Linked DNA regions of Asticcacaulis excentricus CB 48. The main gene of each other region encodes a partner of the protein of the gene in region 2 in a complex. Links are inferred from orthologs where the notes say so. Each region holds a gene or a part of one and is shown on either strand. Other genes may lie near its edges.

Evidence for each region. Proteins that work in one complex are often made in the same cells at the same time.
Region 1: the proteins of trxB (region 2) and trxA are in contact, whole or in part, in a crystal structure (PDB 1F6M), measured with the Escherichia coli proteins. The link is inferred for Asticcacaulis excentricus CB 48 from one-to-one orthologs.

The regions. Positions count from the first base shown.
Region 1 is NC_014816.1:94,744-99,114, forward strand. Bases 526-3,305 are described here. They hold trxA (thioredoxin TrxA), read left to right. Parts: upstream 526-1,639; coding sequence 1,640-1,972; downstream 1,973-3,305. Other genes in these bases: addA (double-strand break repair helicase AddA), read left to right, coding at 526-1,563; ASTEX_RS00410 (diacylglycerol/lipid kinase family protein), read left to right, coding at 2,064-2,972; ASTEX_RS00415 (metallophosphoesterase family protein), read left to right, coding at 2,973-3,305. Also shown: more of addA, read left to right, coding at 1-525; more of ASTEX_RS00415, read left to right, coding at 3,306-3,746; ASTEX_RS00420 (LysE family translocator), read left to right, coding at 3,913-4,371. UniProt on the Escherichia coli protein: Participates in various redox reactions through the reversible oxidation of its active center dithiol to a disulfide and catalyzes dithiol-disulfide exchange reactions.
Region 2 is NC_014816.1:716,769-721,202, reverse strand. What follows is about bases 793-3,635. They hold trxB (thioredoxin-disulfide reductase), read left to right. Parts: upstream 793-1,642; coding sequence 1,643-2,629; downstream 2,630-3,635. Other genes in these bases: folB (dihydroneopterin aldolase), read left to right, coding at 3,439-3,635; ASTEX_RS03350 (6-pyruvoyl trahydropterin synthase family protein), read left to right, coding at 2,891-3,448; ASTEX_RS03360 (mitochondrial fission ELM1 family protein), read left to right, coding at 793-1,559. Also shown: transcription elongation factor GreA, read left to right, coding at 1-317; more of ASTEX_RS03360, read left to right, coding at 519-792; more of folB, read left to right, coding at 3,636-3,792; ASTEX_RS03340 (DinB family protein), read left to right, coding at 3,789-4,334; ASTEX_RS03335 (DUF4870 family protein), read left to right, coding at 4,331-4,434.

The sequences.
Region 1 (4,371 bases), 620 kb from region 2 along the record:
CTTCGCAGCCCCCTGTGCGACCTCAGCGAAGACGACCTCTTCACCCTGACGCGCGTTGAAAAGGCCAGCCTGTGGCAGGCGCTGAACCGTCTGGCTGAAGACAATCCGCGCTTTTCCGAAGCGCAAAACTTCATTGGCTGGGCCCTGTCCGAAGCGCCGCAGCGCACAGCGTTCGATTTTCTGGGACTGGTCCTTAATCGCCGAGACGGCGCGGGCCGCACCCAACGTCAGCGCTTCGTCACACGGTTAGGCGTCGAATGCGAGGACGTGCTGGATGAGACGCTAAACCTGGCGCTAAAAGGCGAAGGGGTGGGGGCGATCGGCCTGATCGACTTCCTGAACCTGTGTGAATTCAATGCCTCGGAGATCAAGCGTGAACAGGAAGAGGGTGGCGACCGCGTGCGGGTGATGACCGTGCACGGCTCCAAGGGCCTCGAAGCGCCGTGGGTGGTCCTGCCCATGGCCCCCGGGTTTAAATCGACGCGCAATGACGACCTGCTGCTGACGTCCGATGACGGCGATCTGCTATTGTCGGCGCGCGGCAGGGACGGCGACCCGCAAGCCGTCAGCGCGCTCAAAGCCGTCCGAAGTTTACGCGAAGCCAAGGAGGGCTTGCGGCTGTTCTATGTGGCCCTGACGCGGGCGCGCGACCGGCTGACCCTGTGCGGTTATCGCGGCAGCCGCGCGGCCAACGGCCCCTTCCCTGACTGGTACGATCTGGCGCAGGATGGCTTCGACCGCCTGCCGCGTGAGGCGGTCACGGCAGTTGAACTGGACACGGTGGTTGAATTTGGAGCCCCGAAAGATCAGGAGTCTTCTGAAAAAGCGGAACTGCTCTTGTTCGGCGAACGCGCGCCTTTAATGTCCGCCGAGGCGCAGGCCGCACAGACACAGACCGGTCTGCCTGCCTTTGTGACCGCTGCGCCCACCCCTGATCCGGAAGCTGATGTCGTCTGGCGCGCCGTGTCGCAGCTCAGTGACGAAGATCGCGCCGACGAAGACCGGGCGCCGTCGCCCCTGGCGGAACAAAGGGGACAGGGACGTTTCGGGCGTGGCCTGAAAATCCATAAGCTGTTTGAAATCCTGCCCGCCCTGCCCGTGGCCGACCGCGACAACGTGGCCGCACGCTGGCTCAAGCGGCAACCCGATCTGGACGACGCCCAGCGCGAGGAAATCCGTCAGGCGGTAATGGGGGTGCTGACCGATGCGCGCTTTGCCGACGCTTTTGGGCCCAACTCGCGCCCGGAAGTGGCTCTGGCCGGACAGGTTGGCGTCAATGCGCGCGGCGAAGCGGTTTTTATGTCCGGGCGTATCGACCGACTGGTGATCGGGCCTGAGCGCGTGTTGGTCATTGACTATAAATCGAACCGCCCCGCTCCGGACACTGCCGAAGAGGCCGCGGCTGACTACCAGCGGCAAATGGCCGGTTACGTCGCCCTATTACGTCAGATCTATCCGGACAAAAGCGTCGAAGCCGCGCTTTTGTGGACCGATGGACCGAAGCTAACGCCCTTAAGCGAGGCTTTAGTAAATCTCAGGCTCAGCGAAATCAGGGGCCATTGATTTCTGATGCAGGCTTACTTACCTTTGTGACAAGTTTGAATCTGTGCCCATTTCGGGCGAGATAGGAAGTGCACCCATGTCCACCGCCACCGTCAAGGTTACCGACGAGACCTTTGAAAACGACGTCCTCAAATCCGACAAGCCGGTTCTGGTCGATTTCTGGGCCGAATGGTGCGGCCCGTGTAAGCAAATCGCCCCGATCCTTGACGAAGTGGCCGAAGCCTACGGCGACAAGCTGACAGTCTCGAAGATCAATATCGACGACTCGCCCCTGACGCCGTCGAAGTTCGGCGTGCGCGGCATCCCGACCATGATGCTATTCAAAGACGGCAAGATGACCTCAATGAAGGTCGGCGCCATGCCGAAGTCAAAGCTGGTCGAATGGCTGACCGAAGCCGGTATCGCTTAGTCTTAAAGCGAAAAGCTGATAGGATGCGGGCGTGGAGCGCGAGCTTCACGCCCGCATTGTTTTTTTGCACTCCTCCCGGCACATCAACGACATGGCGGCTAAAGCGTACAATATTCTGATCAATGGCAAGGCGGGCACCGTCTTGAACCTGGGGCACGACTCCATAACGGCCGCCATTGAAGCCAGCGGCATGGCAGTGAATGAACTTTTGTTCGCCGAACCCGAAGAGATGGAAGCCGCCCTCAACCGCTTCGCTCAGTCCTCCGACCCCCTGCTGGTGGGTGGCGGGGACGGCACCTTGCGCTCGTGCGCTGAAACCCTGAGCCGCAAAAACAAGGCTTTTGGCATCCTGCCGTTCGGCACCATGAACCTGCTGGCGCATGATCTGGGGATGAACACGCTGGATGAAGCGCTGAAAGCCTATGCCAAAGGCGCGCTAGAAACCCGGGTCGACGCTGGTGAAATTAATGAAGAGCTGTTTTTATGCTGCGCCTCGATCGGGGTCATGCCCGAAGCGTCGGTGTTTCGCGAAGAGCACCGCACAAATAACTTCCTGCTGATGGTGCCCTACCTGTTCTGGTTTGTGGCCGATTATTTCGAACGGCGCAAAAATGCGCGCATTGTGCTTCAGAATGGCAAGCGGCTGCATCGCTTCCGTTCGCCTGCGGTCGTTATCTCCGCTAATCGCTACGCCGATACGACGCGTATCGACGAGAGCAATTTCAAACGCAATGACCTTCAGGGCGGCGAACTGGCCGCCTATATCGCCTCGACGCGCACCCGCGTTTCACATCTGCGCTTTCTGACAAGGCTTCTGGTCGGCAACTGGAAGTCGGACCCTGACCTGACCGAACTGACCGGCACGCAAATGACGCTGTGGACGCGTCATCGCAAGGAGAAGGTTTCCGTCGATGGTGAGGTGACAGACCTCAAGACACCGTTGGTGATCAAGCTCAAGGCACGCTATGTGCCCCTTCTGATCCCATTGCGCGAGGCCTGAATGCGCATAGCCCACATTTCCGACCTGCATTTCGGGGCACACGACCGGCGCGTGACCGAGACCCTGATCAGCACACTGATCGAGCTGGAGCCCGACCTCGTTGTGGCCAGCGGCGATATCACGCAGGATGCGACTGTAGCCGAATTTGTCGAAGCCTCTGAGTTTTTTAAGCTTTTGCCCATGCCAGCGTTTGTGATACCGGGCAATCACGACCTGCCTGGCCTTGACCTGCGCCGCTTCATCCAGCCGTGGAAGCGATACCGCGACCATATCGCCAGAGAGCTTGAGCCTGAACTGCAGGCAGATCTGGTCGATATCAAGGGCATCAATTCCGCGCGCATGATCCTGCCCTCGCTCAACTGGGCCTATGGTTCGATCAGCGCACGCCAAAGGCACGATATTGCCGACTTCTTTGCAGCCTCAACGACGCCCTGGCGTGTGCTGACCGTGCACCATCCCCCCCTTAATCCGCCAGAATTTCCGTTGGATGTGACTCTGTTCAACAAGGGGAAGTTTCTGGAGACATTGGGCGAACAGAAGGTCGATATCGTGCTGTCGGGGCATCAGCATCACGCCTATGTCGAAACACGCATCATGAACGGCCACACCACCTTGTTCGTGTGCGCCTCGACCGCCATGTCGGTGCGTATCCGTAAACAGCCGCAGGGCTTTAACCTCTTGGATTTCAAGGACAAAAGTGTGCGTATCGAGCTTCGCCAGCTCAGCGGCGACCGCTTTATGACCCAGTCGGCGGTGACCCACACCAAGGTGTAGCACCTCTGGACAAGTTGCGGCATTTGTCGTGGGTCCTAAGGGCTGATGAGGCTGACCGTATCGGGACGTTGAAGACACGAGGCGGTCTCATCTGCGTCCACCGCAAAAGACAGCCTCGGGCGCAATACCAAGTTTCATTTTCAATGACCCTTGATATAACGGCGCCATGTTGTCCGCACTTCCCGTAGATCCGTCCAAATACACTGCCTTCCTGGGGGCGATGTTCCTGATGGCCATTACCCCGGGACCAGCCAATCTGTTTTGCATCTCAACTGGACTGGGGCGTTCCGCGCCTAAGGTTTTGATGGGGGTGTTCGGTATCAATACGGCCACACTGATCTGGTTTGTGGCCGCCGCCTTTGGCCTGCACATTCTCATCACCACCCTGCCCATCGTCTTTCACGCGATGACGCTCGCGGGTGCCGTCTATCTTTTGTGGATTGCGGTTAAGACCATCCGGGCGCGCAAATCCCACAGCGCGCATGAGCTGGACCTGCCTGAAAATGCGCAGACCCTGGCCCGCGAAGGCCTTTGGGCAACGTGGAAGGACGGTTTTATGGTGCAGTTCCTAAACCCCAAGGTCACCCTCTTCTTCACCGCGGTCCTGCCGCCGTTTCTGGCGCTC
Region 2 (4,434 bases):
AACGTCAGGGCTGGATCGAAGGTCAGATCGCGGAGATCGAGGACAAGATCAGCCGCGCTCAGGTGATCGACGTTTCGAAGCTGTCGGGGAACCAGATCAAGTTCGGCGCGACCGTCACCGTGGTCGATGAGGACACCGAGGAAGAAGGCCGCTATCAGGTCGTCGGCGAGCACGAAGCCGACGTCAAGGCAGGGCGTATCTCGCTTAGCTCGCCCTTATCGCGTGCCATGATCGGCAAGGAAGTGGGCGACGTTGTGGAGGTTAACACCCCTGCCGGCGTCAAGGCCTACGAAATCCTCAAGGTCGAGTGGATCTAACGACTTTCACGTCCTGATCTGACGGTCAGGACGTGGGGATTGGAATCGACAAACTCCGGCTCGGGGCGGCCCGTCGCCGGAGTTTGGCATATTTCATACCTTCCCATCTTTGATGTGGAGGCGGGTCGCGCCAGCCTGCCATAAGGCAGGTGAGATGCGGTGGCGGGGGCTTTTTCTGTCTCCAGTTCTTTGGATTGAAGCGTGTTAACTCCTCCCGTCACAACCGAAGAGTCGCTTAAGATTCCCTCGGACCGCCCGCTGATCGTCTGGGCGGTGTCGGACGGTCGTGCCGGTATCCATAATCAGGTGCTGGGTCTGGCCGAAGCCATAGCCGCCCTCACTCCGACCCAGATTGTTGTGCGCCATATCCGCTATCGCCGCTTGTTTGATCGCTGGCCTACGGCACTGCGACTATGGCCCGATGTGATGCTGAAGCGCGATTCCGACCTCATCGGCCCGCCCTACCCCGACATCTGGATTGCCGCCGGGCGCGCCACTTTACCCCATTCGCTGCGCATGCGCCGCCGCTCTCAGGGCAAGACTCTGGTGGTACAGCTTCAGGACCCGCGCCTACCTTCCGGACGGTTTGATATGGTCATTGCACCGAAGCATGACGAGGTGAAGGGCGAAAATGTGCTGCCCCTTCTGGGATCGACTCATCGTGTCACGCCGGAACGCCTTAGCCGTGAGGCAGCACACTGGGCCGAAAGCCTGTCGAAATTCAGGGCCCCGTTTATCGCGGTCCTGATCGGCGGTCGCTCCAAAAGCCACGACATATCACCGGCGCGCGCCGAAACCCTCGTCCAGCAGATTCGAGCGGCCGTCAAAGGTAAAAAGACCACTCTGCTGCTCAGCGTGTCGCGTCGCACCCCGGATGCGGCCCGCGCTATTCTGACGGAGGGGCTTAAAGACCTCGACGGCATCATCTATGAGGGCAAAGGCGACAACCCCTATTTCGCCTTCCTCAACGCCGCCGACCACATCCTCGTCACCGAGGATTCGGTGAACATGGCCACCGAAGCCGCCGCGACGGGCAAGCCGGTGCACATCCTGCCCATGGATGCGCGCGGCACGGGCGCGAAGTTCGGTCGCTTCCATCAGGGACTTCAGGAGTATGGCGCTGCCCGTCCGTGGTCCGGGGAACTGCGCTTCTGGAAATACCCGCCGCTGAACGAGACAAACCGCGCTGCCAAAGCCGTACTGGCGCTATATAATCAAACGCATCCCGACGAAAATCGTTAACAGCCCTTAACGGAGGGATGACAAGGCGACAGCCGGTCATTATCTAAGTGGCCAGTTTACCCCAAGATAGAATCGAATCTGCCATGACCACGCCCCGTACTGTTCGTTGTGCCATCATCGGTTCCGGCCCGGCGGGCTGGACAGCGGCCATCTATGCCGCGCGGGGCCTCTTGCATCCGGTGGTGTTTACCGGACCGCAGACCGGCGGACAGCTTACCATCACCACCGACGTCGAAAACTATCCGGGCTTTGCCGAGGTCATACAAGGCCCGTGGCTGATGGATCAGATGAAGGCACAGGCCGAGCATATGGGCACTGAGGTCATCACCGATATTGTTGTCAAGGCCGACCTCAGCCAGCGTCCCTTCCGCCTCGAAACAGACGCCGGGAATGTCTATCTGGCCGAAACCGTCATCATTTCGACCGGCGCTCAGGCCAAGTGGCTGGGTCTTGAATCCGAAAAGACCTATCAGGGCTTCGGCGTGTCGGCCTGCGCCACCTGCGATGGGTTCTTTTACCGCAACAAAACGGTGGCTGTGGTCGGCGGCGGCAATACGGCGGTCGAAGAGGCCCTGTTCCTCACCAAATTTGCCTCCAAGGTCTATCTGATTCACCGCCGCGACTCTGTGCGCTCGGAAAAGATCCTGGCAGAGCGCATGTATGCTGAACCGAAAATCCAGCCGGTTTGGAACTCCGCCATTGACGAAATTCTGGGCGAAACCAATGAATTCGGAGGGGCCAGCGTCACCGGTGTGCGCCTGAAAAACGTCCATACGGGCGATACGCACGAACTGCCGCTGGATGGTGTCTTCGTCGCCATCGGCCACGCGCCCTCTTCACAACTGTTCCAGGGGCAACTTGAAACAAATGCCGGCGGGTATCTGAAGGTCGAACCCGGAACCCCGAAAACCGCCATCAAGGGCGTCTTCGCCGCCGGCGATGTAACGGACGACGTCTACCGTCAGGCGGTCACGGCGGCCGGTATGGGGTGTATGGCAGCGCTGGAAGCCATCCGCCTGCTGGCCGAAGAGGACCACCATCGTCAGGACGCCAAGATCGGTGCGTGGTAAGATTTGGCAGCATGTCTTCACCACGAAGAACACGAAAAGCCAAATGCGTTGCCAAATGCGTTGCCAAATGCGTTGTATGAAAGCCTCGGGCGAAGCGCTTTGAAATTCGCCCCAGAACGAGGCTAACAGCCCTTCAGGTGAGCACGCTCCGACTCTACTCTTTTCGTGTTTTTTGTGGCCATCACGTCCAGACACTGCGCGTGATTTGACTCACGCAGGCTTTTGCGCTTTTAGCTGCGGCTTAAAAGAAGGCCCCTGTCTGTGCAAATTCAGTTCACCCGTCGTTTTTCCATGGCTCACCGGTTGCGCGCCGACCGTTCGTCGAAGTGCGCGACCCCGCATGGCCATAATGAATTCGTGCGCGTGTCACTGAAGGCCAAATCGCCGGATACGGTAAAGTGGGGCCAATCCAACTACGCCCAGAGCTTTGATGCGCTTAAGCGCGACTGGCATCGCTTCGTCGATGAAGCGCTCGATCACGCCTTTCAACTTGGCGCCGATGACCCGCTGATCGGCTTCTTTCAGGCGCATGAGCCCGATCTTCTGCCGCGTCTGCTGATCATTCCGGGCGACCCTACGACCGAAGCCGTAGCATTAGCCCTCTATCACAAGCTGAACGCCATCTTGTCCGCTCAAGTGCCGGACTTTGAGTGCGTGCGCTTTGAAATCGAAGAAACCCCGACCAATACGGTCATCCTGACGCCCGAAGACCTCATCCACGGCCCGCGTCTGGCCGACTGGTGTCATCGAGCCGATTTGTCGATCAACGACCTCTTGCCACCCGAAGACTGGCAGAAAAAGAGCGACCCATGCCTTTGATCAGCCGCCATGTCTTTGTCGAAGGCCTGAAGGTCGAAGCCGCCATCGGCGTCTACGACTACGAGCACGGTCGCACCCAACCCCTGATCATCGATGCCGATATCCGTATCGGCCTGCACTTGATCAAGGGCCTGAAAGACACGCTGAACTACGAAATGGTCGGCAATCTGGCACGTGACCTTATTGCGCGCGGTCATATCAAGCTCGTCGAAACCCTGGCTGAGGACCTGGCAGAGGCTGTGCTGGCCCTGCCGCAGGCCGAGGAGGTGCGCATCCGCATCTCCAAACCCGAAGCTCTGGCCGATGCCGAACGTTCAGGCTGCACGGTGGTGATGCGCAAATGAACCATCTGGCGCATCTGAGCCTGATGGCCCACTATAACCAGTGGATGAACGCCAAGCTGCTGGAGCTGATGGCGGCGCATCCCGAAGCCGATTTTCACACCAATACGAAAGCCTTTTTCGGCTCGGTATGGGGAACGCTCAACCACCTGATCGTGGCGGACTTGCTTTGGATGGGACGTTTGAGTGGCCATGCGACCGGCTCTGCGCTGTCGGCCGCCAAGGCCCTGCCGCAGCCCAGGGGCCTGAATGATACGCTGTATAGTGAACTGAGCGCCTTTGCACCGGTGCGTAGAGAAATGGATGATCTCTGGCTCAGCTATATCGAGAGCCTAAACGAGGCCCATCTCGACACGCCCGTCACCTATCGACGTGTGAATGGCGATGCCCATACCAAGCCGCTGGGGCTGGTGCTGAGTCACGTGTTCAATCACCAAACGCACCACCGGGGGCAGATTACGACGCTTTTGTCGCAGATGGGGCTTGATATAGGCGTGACGGACGTGCTTGTTCTGGTACCCGAACTGGATCCGGATTTAAAATGACTGTGCCCGCCACCCGCACCAAACTCAGCGACACGACGATCATCCCCATCGTCAACTATCTGCTGTTGTTTTTCCTGATCGTCGGCGGGATTTCGGGCGT